Regions from separate parts of the Hypnocyclicus thermotrophus genome, predicted to be linked through region 1. Evidence: riboswitches for the same ligand, from Rfam matches in the RefSeq annotation. Region 1 holds a riboswitch; each other region holds the start of a gene.
What was found. Region 1 has a riboswitch for S-adenosylmethionine ahead of EV215_RS01620 (methionine ABC transporter ATP-binding protein). Riboswitches for the same ligand answer to the same signal wherever they lie in the genome.

Region 1 (4,330 bases):
CCTCTTTTGCTAAATCTTTTTTAATAAATTCTAAAATTTCAGCATGAGGTATAGGAGTTGCTCCTACTTTTAATTCGTTTTCATTAACTTTCTTTTTAAAAAGTCCTGCAAATGTTGTTGTTGATAGTATTAATATTAATACTAAAATAAAAATATTTTGTTTTTTCATAATAAATTCCTCCTTATATATATTTATTTTATTAAAATTTTTATTATCTATTTTTTTTAATATAAAAAACTATTTTATCACCAATATATTGAATAATTTGAACTAAAATAATTATTACAATTACAGAAATTATCATTATATCCATTTTAAATCTTTGATATCCATATCGAATAGCTAAATCGCCTAAACCACCACCACCAATAGCACCTGCCATTGCAGAATATCCAAGCAAGTTAATAATTGTAATAGTAAGCCCATTTGCAATACTTGGCATAGCTTCTGGTATAAGTACTTTTATAATTATTTCAAATGGAGAAGCTCCAAGGGATAATGAAGCTTCTATAAGTCCTTTATCGACTTCTCTAAGAGCGCTTTCTATTATTCTAGCAACAAATGGAGCTGCAGATATGGAAAGTGGAACAATAGTAGCAGTAGAGCCTATTGTAGTTCCTACTATTATTCTTGATAATGGAAAGACTAATATCATTAAAATAATAAAAGGAAAAGAACGTAAAATATTTATAGTAGCATCTAAAATTCTATTTAATTTTGGCATAGATAAAATATTGTCTTTTTTAGTAATTAGTAATAATATACCTAAAGGTCCTCCTAAAATAGTTGAAAAAATTGTTGACCAAAATACCATATATAATGTCTCCCAGATTGAAGGGATTAATAATCTTAAAATATTATCCATTATAAAGCACCTCTATTTCTAAATTTTGATTTTTTAACCAATTAATAGCATTTTCTTGATTTTTTAAATCACCCTCAAATTCAACTATTAAATGACCTATATTAGTAGTTATAAGTTTATTTATACTTCCACCAATTAAATTTACGTCTATATCAAATTTTCTAACTAATTTTGAAATAATAGGTTTATCTACAATTTCTCCTGTGTAAATAATCTTTATAATTTTACAATTATTTTTCTTTAATAAATCTATCTCATCTTTTTCTTCTGGGATTAAATGTGCAACTAGTTCTTTAGTAATTTTACTTTTAGGATTTATAAAAATTTCTTCTGTTTTTCCTTTTTCAACAATTTCTCCATATTGTATAATAGCTGTTTTGTTACAGATATATCTAATTACTTCCATTTGATGTGTAATAAGTATTATAGTTAATCCTAATTTTTCTTGAATTTTTTTTAAGAGTTCGAGTATAGATTTTGTTGTTTTAGGATCAAGAGCACTAGTAGCTTCATCAGACAATAAAATTTCAGGATTATTAGCAAGTGCTCTAGCGATAGCAACTCTTTGTTTTTGACCGCCACTAAGCTGACTAGGATAAAAGTTTGCTTTATCAGATAATTCTACTAATTCAAGTAGTTCGCTTACTCTATTATTAATATCTTTTTTCTTCCATTTAGCTATCTCGAGAGCAAATGCCACATTATCTCTTACAGTTCTAGAAGATAATAAATTAAAATGTTGAAATATCATTCCTGTTTTTTTTCTAAAATTTCTAAGTTCTTTTTTTTTAAAATTAATAATATTTTTTCCATTAATAATAATATTTCCACTAGTAGGTTCTTCTAATCGATTTAACATTCTTATAAATGATGACTTTCCAGCACCACTCAATCCCATAATGCCAAAGATATCATTTTTTTCAATTGTTAAATTCAAATTTTTTACTGCGTGGATTTCTTTTCCATTAGAATGATAAATTTTATTTAGATTTTTTATTTGAATCAAAATAAAACCTCCTATTGTATATATATTTTTTTTAAATCATATAATAAAAAAAACTCTTTCGAATTTGAAAGAGTTTTAATCACAAAACAATCTCTCATCTTCGAATTATTTTGATTTAAAATCTTAAATCAATAATTCACGGAATTAGCACCACACCAAACAGGTAGGTTGCTGAAGTTTCTAAGGGCCGTTCCCTCCACTTCTCTTGATAAGAATTAATATTTAATTTTGACTAATTATACATGTTTTAGTTTTATTTGTCAATAGTTTTTATTTTCATTTTTTTAAATGAAAATTGTAAGTTTAGTTGCACACATTTTCCCCTATGCTAATTTAACTAATTTTTCTTCATAAACTTCATTTGAACTTTTAAATCCAAACATTTTTCTTGAATAATTATTCATCATAGACTCTTTTACCGGATAATAAAGTTTACTTACATTTTTTATCGTTGTAAATCCACTTATTTTCATACTTTAAACTTATCTATTTAGTATTTTTCTAGCTGATATTATAATATCCTCTTCTCTTATACTATCTATATTATCTCTATTACTACTCTCTAATAATATTGACTTATCAGTCTTATTAAACCATTCTCTTGGATTAGTATTTCCTGCAAACAAACTTATTCTTGGAGTATTATAAATATGAGCAAAATGACTTGGTCCACAATCATTAGATATCACAAGAGAAGTCTCTTGTAATAACATTCTAAGTTTGTCAAGTTTTTCTCCTATAACTAAGTTATACTTCTCTTTATAAGGCTTTAGTTCTTCTTGTTCTTTCAACATATCATTTCCTAATATAAAGTTTATTTCATAATCATTTTCAAATTCTCTTACAACTTTTAAATATTTTGACAAAGGATATTTTTTAAAGTCATTACTCCCACCTGGAATGATACTTATACTTTTCTTTCTTCTTACATTCTCTAAATAATATTCTTCTAGTTTTCCATCACAAAGCTTCAAATAGTTATGCGCGATATACTCTTTTTTATTAAAGATCTTTTTTTTCTTGTAAAAAATCGATAATGGATTTTTACGTTTATTTAAATACCCTGTAATATTTCTAAAAAACAAAGCCAATATAAAAGATATTCTTATCGACCTATATCTAAAATTATAAACTTCAGTTACATTATAATCTTTCTTTATTTTTTTTATAATTTTAAACAAATCCAAAAAACTTTTTTTTCTATATTCAAACGCCAAATCTATATAACCTAAGTTTTTTATTACAAAATAAGATTTCTTTGTTCCTACAGTTATTATTTTCTTATTTCCTTTTATTTCTTCAAAAAAAGGTATTTGAGTTATCTGATTACCCAAAAAAGGTTTATTAGGTAAAAGAACTAAAATTGCATTTTCCATTATTTTTTTCTTACCTCCTCCAAAATCTTAAGTTCTTTTTTAGCTTTCTGTAGTTATCTATATAAACAGAATAAATAAAAACAAATTTATAATATATACCATTTTATTCTATTAATTTTACAAAATTTCTTCTGTTATCTTTTAATATTTTTCCTTTTTCCAATAACAATTTAATTAATTTTGCTTTTTCAAATTGCAACTATATCAACCTCACATATCAAGATATCAAAAATTCAAATAAATCTTTAGACTTACCTTTATTCTTATATCTTCTTACTGTTGCTTTTACACTTATTTTATCATATTTAGCTCTTTATACAAATACTTTTAATAGATTTTTCTTGAATAATAATTTTTTTATAATTTAAAATTCATTTCAATTATTTTAGATTTTTATTAGATATAGAGTTTATTATTTTTTATATAATTAATTATACAGTGCTTTATATTTTTTTAATTATAGAATAATTTAATCCAATTTAAATATGCTTAAAAATTTTTCATCTATTGTATCATTTACTATTTTTTCTTTAACTAGTATGTTAAAATATTGTTTTACTTTATCTATAAGTTCCTCGCCATCAACATATTTAAAGTTAACTCTATCTAAAAATTCTTCAATTTTATCTGGAGATTGTCTCATTATATCAAAAGATAATTTAGCAGCCTCTTTTTTATTTTTGATAACCCAATTTATAGCTTCTTTTAGTTCTTCTAATAATACTTTTGTTAATTCAGGATGTTTTCTTACAAATTTCCCTTTTAATACTAATCCGGCATTAGGAAAACTTCCAAATCCATTATTTATATCATTCCATATTTTGTTATATGAAATTATAGAAAAGTTTTCTTTTCTATCTTTCATTGTTTTTATTGCATATGCAGCTTCAGGTTCTCTTAATACTACAGTATCTGCTTTCCCTGTTATAAAATCTAAATATATTTTTTCTGGTCTTCCAAATGGTTTTCCATATTTAAATTTAAAATCATCTACATTAAAGCCACTAGCTTTTATTAAGTATTTAGTTATTTTTGCTGGAGGAGCTTCATCAAATAATGGAGTATATATCTCTTTTCCTATT
Region 2 (4,330 bases), on a different contig from region 1:
AGATATTTCCATTATAGGTTTTGATAATCATTCTTTTGCTGAAATATTACTTGGTGGTTTGTCTACTATTTCAAGACCAATAGGTGAACTAGCTATAAAAGCCGTTAATTCTTTAATAACCTTTATCTATTTAGATGATAAATCAAAAATTAAACAAGAAAAAATAAAATCAAATTATATCAATAGAAAAACAATAAAGCCCCCAAAATAAGGGGCTTTTAAAATAAGATTTTTTATAAATTTTTACGTATATTTTTTGTTGCTACTACCATATTTCTTAAACTTTCTATTGTTTCTTTATTACCTCGAGTTTTAAGACCACAATCTGGATTAATCCATAATTTTTCTATTTCTATTTTCTTAGTTAATTCATTTATAACAGTTTCAAACTCTTCTACGCTTGGTATTCTTGGTGAATGTATATCATAAACACCAGGCCCTACTTCTTTATCATAATTATTTTCATTCAATATATCTATCATGGAAAGATCTGATTTAGCTGCTTCAATTGTAATAACATCTGCATCTAATTCTTTTATCTCATTAATTATATCTTTAAATTCACTATAACACATATGTGTATGTATTTGAGTATCTGCTTTTACTTTACTATTTGTGAGCCGAAAAGCTTTTATTGCAATATCTAAATATTCTTTCCAATTTTCTTTTCTTAATGGTAATTTTTCTCTAAGTGCAGCTTCATCTATTTGTATCACTTTAATACCAGATTTTTCAAGATCAAGAACTTCATCTTGAAGCGCCAAAGCAATTTGATAAGCGATATCTCTAATTGATAAATCTTCTCTTACAAATGACCAATTTATAATCGTTATCGGACCTGTAAGCATCCCTTTTACATACTTATTTGTTAATTCTTGAGCATATTTTATATATTCCACTGTAAAACTATCTTTTCTAGATATATCTCCAAATATTACTGGTGGTTTTACACATCTAGTACCGTATGATTGTACCCAACCATTTTTAGTTATTAAAAAACCTTCAAAATTTTCACCAAAATATTCTACCATATCAGTTCTTTCAAATTCACCATGTACTAACACATCAATTTCTAAGTTTTCTTGTAATTTTATTACTTCTTCTATTTTAGAATAAATAAATTCATTATATTTATTTTTTGTTATCTCATTTTTTCTGTATTTGTTTCTTATTTTTCTAACTTCCAACGTTTGTGGAAAAGAACCAATTGTTGTTGTTGGTAGTTTTGGTAAATTTAAATATTTTTTTTGTAATTTTATTCTTTCATCAAATTTTTCTTTTCTATAAAAATCCTCTTCTTTTAAATTTTTAACTTTTTCTTTTACTTCATTATTTAAAAATTCTGTTAAATTTTGTTTTGATTTTATTTTTTTTTGATTTTCATTGTATTTATTATGATTTTCAAAATCTTCAAATTCTAATATATTTTTTAGCTCTCTAAGTTCTATTAATTTTTCTACAGCAAATGATAAAAGAATTTTATATTTTTCATCTAAACTAGTTTCATTTTTTATTGTAAATGGTAAATGAAGTAAAGAACAAGAAGACGATAAAACTAAATTTTCTATTCCTAATCTATCTATAATTTCTATACTTTTTTTATAATCATTTATAAAAATATTTTTCCCATTTACAATCCCTGCAAATATCTCTTTATTATTTATTCCATATTTTTCTATAAGCTCAAAATTATATTCTCCATCAATTAGATCAAGACCAATCGCATCAAAATCTAATTTAATGATATTTTCATAAATATCTCTAATATCACCAAAATATGTTTGAAGTAATATTTTTTTCTCTTTTACATTCAATATTTCCTTATATATATTTTCAAAATTAATAATATCTTTATTATTTAAGTCTGTTACTAAAATTGGTTCTTCAATCTGAATATAACTAATATCAAGTTTATTTAAATTTTGAATAAGTTCTATATAAATTTCTTTGATATCATTAATATAATCTTCCAAATCTCCCTCTTTTATATTAGATAATTTTAAAAAAGTATAAGGACCAATTATAGAAATTTTAGGAGTAATTTCTAAATCTTTTGCTTCTTTATATTCACTTAATATTTTTTTTAGATTTAAATTAAAGCTAATATTTTTATCTAATTCTGGTACTAAATAGTGATAATTTGTATTAAACCATTTTTTCATCGCAAGTGCTTTTACATCTTTATCATTTTTTTGATATCCTTTAGCCATTGCAAAATAAGTATCTAATTCATCTAATTCTAATTCGTTATATCTTTTGGGTATCGCACCTAAAAGACATATCGTATCTAAAAAATTATCATATAATGAAAAATCATTAATAGTTATATAATCTATACTATTTTCTTTTAAAATATTTAGATGTTTTTTTCTGATATTACTACTTTCTTTTAATAATTCGTTTTTTGTTATTTCTTTTTTTAAAAAATTTTCTACTATTTTTTTTAATTCTCTATTTTCTCCAATTCTAGGAAATCCTATCACTGATGTTTTATACATAATTTTCCTCCTATTAATTTTTATTTCATTGAAATTACAACTTTAAATCTTAGTGTTATTAATAGGAACCGTCATAAAATAACCTCATTATATCACCTTCCCTCCGAAGAATTTTAAAATAGGTAAGTCTCCTGACTTAGCTTCATCCTACTCCCTTGTCTTCCCAGAATCTCTTCCAGTGACTTTTTTAAGGTTTCGTCCACAATACAGTAGCGGGGGCTGTGCTGGATTCTCACCAACTTCCTTGTTATGCACAAGTACACCTATTTTTATATATAATTTTTAATAAAAAAACTCTTTCGAGTATGAAAGAGTTTTACTAAATAAACTACCTCTCATCTTCGAATTTTTTGATTTAAACTTTTAATCAATAATTCCCGGAATTAGCACCACACCTTAAATGGTAGGTTGCTGAAGCATCTAAGGGCCGTTCCCTCCGCTTCTCTTGATAAGAATTTATTAAATTTTAAAATTATATTATAAAAATAATACAACTTTTTGTGAAATTAGTCAAGATTTTTTTCATCAACTAACAAATCATACATTTGACTCCCTTTTACAGCTAATCTATCTGCTATCTCATTATATCTATCTCCGTTATGTCCTTTTACATGAAAAAATTCTATTTTTTTAAAACCTTTTTTTAAATTATATAATTTCATCCATAAATCATAATTTTTTTTAATTTTTCCTTTTTTTATCCAATCATGTATCCATATGTTTATTCCGTTTACCACATAACTACTATCTGAATATACTTTTATTGGAATATCTTTTCTTTTTAATTGTTTTAATGCTTCTATTACCGCCATTAATTCCATTCTATTATTTGTAGTATTTTTATATCCACCAAATATTTCTTTTATTTTACCTTTATACATCAATACAGCACCATAACCACCAGTATTTTCTTTTTCTTGATTATTTGCACATGCTCCATCTGTATATATTATAATTTCTTCCAAAATAAATCTCCTTTTTTAATATTTTCTTAATATCAACAGTTTATAATATAATATTATACTAGTTTATAATATAATATTATACTTGATTTATACTATTTTATCAAATATAATAATTAAAAGACTTTAGTATATTAATATAATAACCTATAGCTTAAGGAGACATCTTATATGAAAAAAAATTTTTCCATCTTAAAAATATCATTTTAAACAATTTAAAAATAAATGACAAAAATATAAATAATCTATTTATTAGTTCAATGTTTATTTTTTCTTATGACAAAAACACTCAAAAAGTTTTAAATGAAAAAAATAAAATCAATTTCAATTGGTAATATCAAATACAAAAATATAGAAATTAATTCTGAAAAAAATAATATTATAAAAAAAATTATATTCCTTATAGTTGAATCAATTATTCTTTTTGGAGGTATTTTTACTTATTACTTTTATTTTTCACCATTTAAAGAAACATTTATTAATTTAAATATTCATCCCTATATAATAATTATTGCATTAATTGCTATTCGATATGGAAATTATCTAACATTAATCTCAAGTACTATTGCAAGTGGATTTTTTATTTTTAGTTATTATTTATTAGACAAAGATATTATTATTTTCTTTAATGATTTTTCTCATTATAAATTTTTGTTAATGTTTTATATTACAGGTATTTTTATTGGTAAAGTAAAAGATGATCATACAGACAAAATAAATACTTTAACAAAAAAAATTGAAATTTTAGAAGAGAATTATGATAAATTACGTGATACATTTGATAAAAACGAATTTATAAAAAAAGAATTGAAAAAACAAATTATAACATCAGAAGAAAGTATTTTTTCTCTTTATGAAATAGCTAATTCA
Region 3 (4,330 bases), on a different contig from region 1:
ATCTGTAAGATACGCTAGAAAAATTCAAAACTATATTTTACCTTCAAAAAAATTTTTAAAAGAAAATTTTAAAGACTTTTTTATTATTTGGCAACCAAAAGATGTGGTTGGTGGAGATTTTTATTTTGGAAAAAAAATAGAAGAAATTATTTATTTCGCTGTTATTGATTGTACTGGGCATGGTGTCCCTGGTGCTTTTATGACAATGGCTACAAGTTCATTTTTAAATGAATTAATTACAAAAGAGATATCACCTTCTGAAATATTAAATGGATTAAATCATAGAATAAAGACATATTTCAATAAAAATAGTCAAAAAATATCAGATGATGGACTTGATATTTCTCTTATAAAATATAATTCAGTTAGTAAAAAATCTATCTTTGTAGGAACAAAGCTTTCAATGTATTTATCAAAAAATGGAGTTATTAAAACATTTAAAGGTGATCGCCAAAGTATTGGATATATAAAATCAAAAGATCATTACGATTATACAGAATATAAATTTGATGCAACTTCAGATACAATAATCTATCTATCTACTGATGGATATACTGACCAAAATGGTGGTCCAAAAAATTTTGGTTATTCAAAAAAACGATTAATAAATGATTTAGATCAAATAGCTCACAAACCATTAGATGAACAAAAAAAAATTATTATTGAAAATTTAAAGAAATGGAAAGGTAAAGAAACTCAACGAGATGATATTACTCTGATAGGAATAAAATTTAAATAATTATAAAAAAGAAGCTCTTATAATAAGAGCCTCTTTTTTTATTTAATTTTATTAAAAGCTTGTTCTAAATCCGCTATTAAATCATCTACATTTTCTAATCCTATCGACAATCTAATAGTTTCAGGTTTTATCCCTACTTCTTTTAATTTTTCTTCTGAAAGTTGTCCATGAGTAGTACTTGCTGGATGAATAATTAATGATTTTGCATCTGCAACGTTTGCTAAGTGTGAAAATAATTCTACACTATCAATGAACTTTTTACCTGCCTCTACGCCACCTTTTATTCCAAATGTAAATATCGAACCTACACCTTTAGGAAAATATTTTCCTGCTAAAGCTTTATTTTCATTTTCATCTAATTCAGGATAACTTACCCATTTTACTAACTCATGATTATTTAAATATTCTACTATTTTTCTAGCATTTTTTATATGTCTTTCTAATCTAAGACTAAGTGTTTCTATCCCTTGTAATATTAAAAATGCATTAAATGGACTAATTGCTGCTCCTGTATCTCTAAGGAGTTTTACTCTGGCTTTTAATATAAATGCAGGTGCCCCTAAATCTGAATATTTTAATCCATGATACCCTGGATCTGGCGTTGTAAAATTATCAAATCTTCCACTTTTTGCCCAATCAAATTTTCCACCATCTACAATTATTCCACCAATACTTGTACCATGCCCCCCTAAAAATTTTGTAGCTGAATAAACTACAATGTCTGCTCCATGCTCTAGCGGTTTAAAAAGATATGGTGTCGCAAAAGTATTATCTATTATTAATGGTAACCCATTTTCATGTGCTATATTAGCAACTGCTTCTACATCAACAAGAGTACAATTTGGATTTCCTATTGTTTCTATATATATTGCTTTTGTTTTTTCTGTAATAGCATTTCTAAATCCTTCTAAATCATCAGGATCAACAAATTTCGTTGTAATCCCAAAATCATTAATTGTATTTGAAAGTAAATTAAATGTTCCACCATAAAGATTTCTTGCCGCTACAATTTCATCACCAGCTTTTGCCACTGTAAGTAAAGCATATGTTATTGCTGCAGAACCAGAAGCCACCGCTAAAGCTCCTACTCCACCATCAAGTGCTGCTAATCTTTCTTCAAGTACTGCTGTTGTTGGATTCCCTATTCTTGTATAAATGTTTCCAGCTTCTTTTAAAGCAAATAAATTTGCAGCATGATCTGTGTCTTTAAATACATAAGATGTTGTTTGATAAATAGGTACTGCTCTAGAACCAGTTTCACTATCTGGTTTTTGTCCTGCATGTAATTGTAATGTTTCAAATTTTAAATTTTTACTCATATTTAATTCCCCCTTAGTTTTTTTATTTTACTTTTTATAAATTATTATTTTTATAAACTTATTATCTACATAATTATTTATCTTTATTCTCTATTTATTTTTTGTTTATTCTTTTAGTAAATAATATTTATAAAAAAAACTCTTCTCTAATGAGAAGAGTTAAAATCTTAATTTTATCTCTCTCATCTTCGAATTTTGATTTAAATTTTTAAATCAATTATTTCACGGAATTAGCACCACACCATAAGGTAGGTTGCTGAAGTTTCTAAGGGCCGTTCCCTCCACTTCTCTTGATGAGTTTTTGTTCAGTTTTGACTTAATAGAAGTATACAATAAAAAAGTAGTTTTGTAAAGTTTTTTTATTAAATTTGTCAAAATTTTTTTTAAAAATTATTATTTCTTTAAAATAATAATAGTTTTTAATTTAAATATAGAAATAGTTTACCTCTTTTAATTTTTATGTTAAACTATTAATAATGCCAAAGTAATAAAGGAGAGAAACCTATGAAAAAATTAATATTTCTTTTGTTTTTATTAAACATAAGTTTAACATTTTGTAATACAAAAATATATAATGAAGAAAATTATAAATTTCCATTTAAAAATAGATTTACAAGTACCGCAATAGGAACTCCTCCTAGATTGCAGTATAAAATCAAAAAAAAACCTGTTGTTTCATTATATAAACTACAAATAAATAAAACAAATAATATCCCTGAAATATTTTGGTTTGCTAAAAAAAACATTTTTTCATTAGCAAAACAGAAAAAAAAGGCCCCTCTTGTATATATTTTTTCGGGTACAGGAGGTTACTATAATGCTCCAAAAACAAAATTTTTAAGAGATGTTTTTTATAATAATGGATTTCATGTAGTTTCTCTCACATCCCCTAGTCATCCATCATTTTTAATAAATTCATCTTCTTATGGATATACTGGAATTATAGAAAAAGATTCAAAAGATTTATACAAAGTAATGAAAAAAGCTCATGAAATAATAAAAAAACAAATTAAATATACTGATATATATTTAGTAAGTTATAGTTTAGGAGGAACTCATGCTGCTTTTGTGTCAAAACTTGATGACAAAGAACATTATTTTAATTTTAAAAAAATATTTATAATTAATCCTGCTGTAAACTTATATACTTCATCTATCATTCTTGATGATTTAGTTGAAAAATATTTCCCAAATAAAATTTCTGATGTTAATAATTTTATTTCAAATACAGAAAATTTATTTTTTAATATTTATCCACATGATCATATAAATCTTGATTTAAATATAATCAAAGATAACTCTTATAACTTAGAAGGACTTGGACTTACTGAAGAAAAATTTAAAATATTTATTGGTCTTTCTTTTAGAAATTCTATAACTAATATATCATTTATTAGTGATATTAAAAATAATCTTGGAAAAATAGTTCCTAAAGATACTAAATTGTCTAAATTTGATTCTATTACTAAATATTACAAAAAAGCTAATAATATGAGTTATATAAAGTATTTCAATGAATATGTTCTTGAAAATTTAAAAAAAGATGACCCTACTTTAACAAAAGAAAAACTTATAGATATGGCCAATATGATGAGTATTACAGATTATTTAAAAAATAAAAAAAATATGTATGTTGCCATAAATGAAGATGAATCTATTTTACTTCCTGAAGAAGTTAAATGGTTAAAAGACACTTTCAAAGGACGTAGTTTTATTTATCCATATGGTGGTCATTGTGGTAATATGTACTATAAACAAAATGTAGATGATATGCTAAGCTTTATTTTAGATAAAAAAAATTAATAAAAATTTTATAAAGGGGTAGAGAATTTATGACTATTTTTACATTGATTTTATTAAGTATCGGATTAGCAATGGATGCTTTTGCAGTATCTATATCTCAAGGTGTTGCTGTTAAAAGATTAAAAATAAACCAAGCACTTACTGTAGCACTTACTTTTTCTATTTTTCAGGCATTCATGCCATTATTAGGATTTTTTTTAGGAAAAAGTATTTATAATTTAGTTCATAATTATAATAATATAATTGGATCTGTTTTATTAATTGGAATAGGTCTTAAAATGCTACATGAAGCATACAAAGAGGAACAATGCGAAAGAAATGGTAAATGTTAAACTATAACCTTATTCTTCTTGCTATTGCTACAAGCATAGATGCGCTAGCCGCTGGATTTTCTTTAGCTTTTACAAAACATTTAAATATTATATTTTCAGTTGCTATCATAGGATTTATTACTTTTATTATTTGTTTT
Region 4 (4,330 bases), on a different contig from region 1:
TATAGAGGACCTACCTTAGCATTTAAAGATATGGCTCTTTCTATTTTGCCTAAATTTATGAAGCTCTCAAAAGAAAAAAATAATGAAAAAAAAGATATAGTTATCCTAACTGCAACAAGTGGTGATACAGGAAAAGCTGCTTTAGAAGGTTTTGCAAATAATGAAGGGATTAAAATAATTGTATTTTTCCCTACTGATGGTGTAAGCGAAGTACAAAAAGCTCAAATGGTTACTCAAACTGGAGATAATACATTTGTTGTAGCTATCAATGGAAATTTTGATGATGCTCAAAGTGGTGTAAAAGATATTTTTAATGACACTGAATTTAATAAAATTTTAAATGAAAACGGGTATGTTTTTTCTAGCGCTAATTCAATAAATATAGGTAGGTTAGTTCCCCAAATCATTTACTATTTTTACGGATATTTTAATTTAATAAAAAATAATAAAATAAAAACTGGAGATAAAATAAATGTAGTAGTTCCTACTGGAAATTTTGGTAATATATTAGCTTCATATTACGCTTTTAAAATGGGACTACCAGTAAATAAATTTATATGTGCAAGTAATATAAATAACGTTCTTACTGATTTTTTAAATACTGGAATATATGATATAAATAGAGAATTTAACACTACAATATCGCCTTCAATGGATATTCTAATCTCAAGTAATCTTGAAAGATTTATTGAATCATTAACAGATAAAAATGATAAACTTATTATTGAATTAATGAATTCTTTAAAAACCAATGGTAAATACGAATTACCAAATAATTTAAAAGAAAAATTAAATAAATTTTATGGTGGATTTGCTGATGATAAATCTACAAAATCTACAATTAAAAATGTATATGAAAAATATTCATATGTTATAGACACACATACTGCTGTTGCATATAAAGTATATGAAAATTATTTAGAAGAAACAAATGATACTGATACTAAAACTCTTATAGCTTCTACTGCTAGCCCTTTTAAATTTACTAGAGCAGTATTAGAATCTATCATTGATAAAAATCTTGATAATAAATCTGATTTTGAATTAATTGAAGAACTTTCTAAAATTACAAATTTAGAAATCCCAAAAGCTGTTTTCGAACTTAATAAAAAAGAAATTTTACATAAAACTGTAATTAATCCTAATAAAATGAAAGATACTATCGCAGATTTTTTAAAAATTAAATAACTAAAATTTAAACAATATAAAAGAGTGTATTTATAAAATATAAATACACTCTTTTTATTAATTATTTTAATTCTTCTACTATTTTTTTTAGTTCTTCTACTTTATTAGTTTTTTCCCATGGTAAATCTAAGTCTATTCTACCAAAATGTCCATAAGCTGCTACTTGTCTATATAAAGGTCTTCTTAAGTCTAAATCTTGAATTATTGCCCCTGGTCTTAAATCAAATACTTTTTTTACCGCTTTTACTATAGTATCATCTGCTACTTTTCCTGTTTCAAAAGTATTTACTGCTATTGAAGTAGGACTAGCTACTCCTATTGCATAAGATAACTGTATTTCACATTTATCAGCAAGTCCTGCAGCAACTATATTTTTAGCAACCCATCTTGCAGCATAAGCGGCACTTCTATCTACTTTCGTAGGGTCTTTTCCAGAAAATGCTCCTCCACCATGTCTTCCCATTCCACCATAAGTATCAACTATGATTTTTCTTCCTGTAAGACCAGCATCACCGTGAGGGCCTCCAATAACAAATCTTCCAGTTGGATTTATATAATATTTTGTATTTTCATCTAATAATTCTTCTGGAATTATTGAATTTATAACATATTTTTTCATATCATGTTCTATTTTATCATGTGTAATATCAGAATCATGTTGAGTTGATATTACTATTGCATCTATCCTAACTGGTTTTCCATCTACATATTCTACTGTTACTTGAGTTTTTCCATCTGGTCTTAAATAATCTAATGTATTGTTTTTTCTTACTTCTGATAATTTTCTAGCTAATTTATGTGCTAGTATAATAGGCATTGGCATCAATTCTTCTGTCTCATTAGTAGCAAAACCAAACATAATTCCTTGGTCTCCTGCACCAAGTAATTCTCTTTCATCCTCTTTTTTTGATTTGTTTTCTTTTATTTCTAAAGATTCATCTACTCCCATAGCTATATCTGCTGATTGTTCATGAATAGAATTTATCACTGCACAAGTTTCAAAATCAAATCCATATTTTGCTCTTGTATATCCTATTTCTTTTACTGTATTTCTTACAATTTTTTGAAAATCAACATAAGTTGCAGTCGTTATTTCACCTGCTATTACAACAAGTCCTGTTGTAAGCATAGTTTCACAAGCCACTCTAGCTTTTGGGTCTTCTTTTAAAATTGCATCAAGTATAGCATCTGAGATTTGGTCTGCCATTTTGTCTGGATGACCTTCAGTAACAGACTCAGAAGTGAAAAATACTCTTCCTTTTTCTATCATTTTTTTCTCCTTTTCTAAATATTTAGATAATAAAAAACCTCTTTCAGAAATGAAAGAGGTTACTCTACTCTCTATCATCTCTCGGAATTAGCACCACACTAAATAAGGTTACAGTAGGTTGCTGAAGTTTCATTGGGCCGGTCCCTCCACTTCTCTTGATAACTTGCTTTTTTGACTAAATTAGTATATATTAATTTTAATGTTTTGTCAATAAAAATTTATAAATATTAAACAAAAATTTTAGTATATTGCTACTAAATCTTCATCTGTATTAAATTCTTGTATTAAAAGGTTTTTATATTTTTCATTATCATATGTTAAAATAAACAATCTATCTATTTTTACTTCTTCTGTTTCATTTAAAAATTTTCTAATTCCTTTAAATACTTCTTTTGCCATTTCTTCATAAGTTTTTTCTTTTTTACCAAAAGATTCTCCTGCTCTAATTGATGACATGGATACTATTTTATATTCTTCTTCATTAGCTTTTACTAGTCCACTATATATAATTTCTGATAAAGGTTTTCTTAAATCATCAATCACAAAAATAATATTATTAAATGCTGTTTTCATTCCTTCATCTTTTTCAACTAAAACTACTTGCCCATCATCAAATAAAGAAGTTCCTGTTTTTTGTCTAATATGTCCTAATAATGCTTGATGATAATAATCACCTACATTTTTTCGAATAGCCATATCCACTTGTCCACACCAAATACCTTTAGAATCAACTGCTGTAATTAATGCATCACTTTCTACTGCACACACATCTTTATTTTCTATTGCTCTTATTAAAAGTTGTTTTTTCATAAATTATCCTCCCCTTTATTTAGTTTAATCAATTTAGTATAGCATATTTTTTTTAAAAATATATATTATTTTTTGTTTTTTTATTCATAAAGAATTTTTTTATTTATTGAGATTTATTTTAATTATAATGTATTTTTTAACTTTATTTTTAACTTTATTTTTGTTATAATTTAAATAGAAATTTTAAAAAGGTTGGTAATAAAAATGAATGATATTTTAAAAATTGAAAATCAATTTTGTTTTAGTGTATATAAATTGATGAAAAATATAAATACAATTTACAAACCCCTTTTAAATAAACTTGATCTTACTTATACTCAATATATTACTATGCTTGTATTATGGGAAAAAGATGGAATAAATGTAAATGAAATAGGAAAAATTCTTTCTCTTGATTCTGGAACTCTTACCCCTCTTTTAAAAAAGCTTGAAAAAAAAGAATACATAAAAAGAAATCGAAATAAATTTGATGAACGAAATCTAATAATCTCTCTTACTACAAAAGGAAGAAATTTAAAAAATAAAGCAAAAAATATTCCTACTAACTTGTTAAATAATTTTTCATTAGAAAAAAACGAAATTTTTGCTATAAAACAACAAATTGATATTCTTAATAAAATTTTAGAAAAATAATTTTAAAATTTCAAAAAAAACTTGATTTATGTTTTTTAGTATGATAACATTAATACAAATAATAAAAAAGGAGTGTTTTAGATATGGTTACTATATTTAAAAGCTGGTGGAAAAACGAATATCTTGAATCAACTAAATATATAATCTGTAGTATCATATCTAAGAACGATACTATCTATTAGATTATATCTTTTAGTAATTTTAAGATATAATTTTTATAGATAAATAATTTATACATAAAGACTGTTCTTAGAACGGTCTTTTTTTATTATATATCAATAATAAAAAACTAAGAGAACTATAAAAATATCAATTTAAAATAATAAAATCAATAATTTAAAATTTATAACTAAGGGGGAAAATTATGAAAGAGTTAAAAGTATTTAAAAAAAAAATATCTGGGGATATAGAAACACCCATTACTTTATA

Region 2: another riboswitch for S-adenosylmethionine. It lies ahead of metE (5-methyltetrahydropteroyltriglutamate--homocysteine S-methyltransferase); the one in region 1 lies ahead of EV215_RS01620 (methionine ABC transporter ATP-binding protein).
Region 3: another riboswitch for S-adenosylmethionine. It lies ahead of EV215_RS10085 (O-acetylhomoserine aminocarboxypropyltransferase/cysteine synthase family protein); the one in region 1 lies ahead of EV215_RS01620 (methionine ABC transporter ATP-binding protein).
Region 4: another riboswitch for S-adenosylmethionine. It lies ahead of metK (methionine adenosyltransferase); the one in region 1 lies ahead of EV215_RS01620 (methionine ABC transporter ATP-binding protein).

The regions. Positions count from the first base shown of each region.
Region 1 is NZ_SOBG01000001.1:345,630-349,959, forward strand. It holds gene EV215_RS01610 (MetQ/NlpA family ABC transporter substrate-binding protein) at 1-169, opposite strand, end outside; gene EV215_RS01615 (methionine ABC transporter permease) at 213-866, opposite strand; gene EV215_RS01620 (methionine ABC transporter ATP-binding protein) at 859-1,872, opposite strand; SAM riboswitch class I at 1,964-2,087, opposite strand; gene EV215_RS10475 (hypothetical protein) at 2,196-2,345, opposite strand; gene EV215_RS01625 (glycosyltransferase family 9 protein) at 2,355-3,248, opposite strand; gene EV215_RS01630 (DUF1858 domain-containing protein) at 3,718-4,330, opposite strand, start outside.
Region 2 is NZ_SOBG01000003.1:75,820-80,149, forward strand. It holds gene EV215_RS03925 (LacI family DNA-binding transcriptional regulator) at 1-211, shown strand, start outside; gene metE (5-methyltetrahydropteroyltriglutamate--homocysteine S-methyltransferase) at 234-2,498, opposite strand; cobalamin riboswitch at 2,603-2,780, opposite strand; SAM riboswitch class I at 2,831-2,953, opposite strand; gene EV215_RS03935 (ribonuclease H family protein) at 3,005-3,463, opposite strand; gene EV215_RS03940 (GAF domain-containing protein) at 3,764-4,330, shown strand, end outside.
Region 3 is NZ_SOBG01000011.1:25,943-30,272, reverse strand. It holds gene EV215_RS10090 (SpoIIE family protein phosphatase) at 1-739, shown strand, start outside; gene EV215_RS10085 (O-acetylhomoserine aminocarboxypropyltransferase/cysteine synthase family protein) at 778-2,058, opposite strand; SAM riboswitch class I at 2,238-2,358, opposite strand; gene EV215_RS10080 (hypothetical protein) at 2,563-3,861, shown strand; gene EV215_RS10705 (manganese efflux pump MntP) at 3,891-4,193, shown strand; gene EV215_RS10735 (manganese efflux pump) at 4,187-4,330, shown strand, end outside.
Region 4 is NZ_SOBG01000002.1:159,786-164,115, reverse strand. It holds gene thrC (threonine synthase) at 1-1,188, shown strand, start outside; gene metK (methionine adenosyltransferase) at 1,250-2,458, opposite strand; SAM riboswitch class I at 2,530-2,623, opposite strand; gene EV215_RS02785 (hypothetical protein) at 2,699-3,268, opposite strand; gene EV215_RS02780 (MarR family winged helix-turn-helix transcriptional regulator) at 3,473-3,901, shown strand; gene trpE (anthranilate synthase component I) at 4,266-4,330, shown strand, end outside.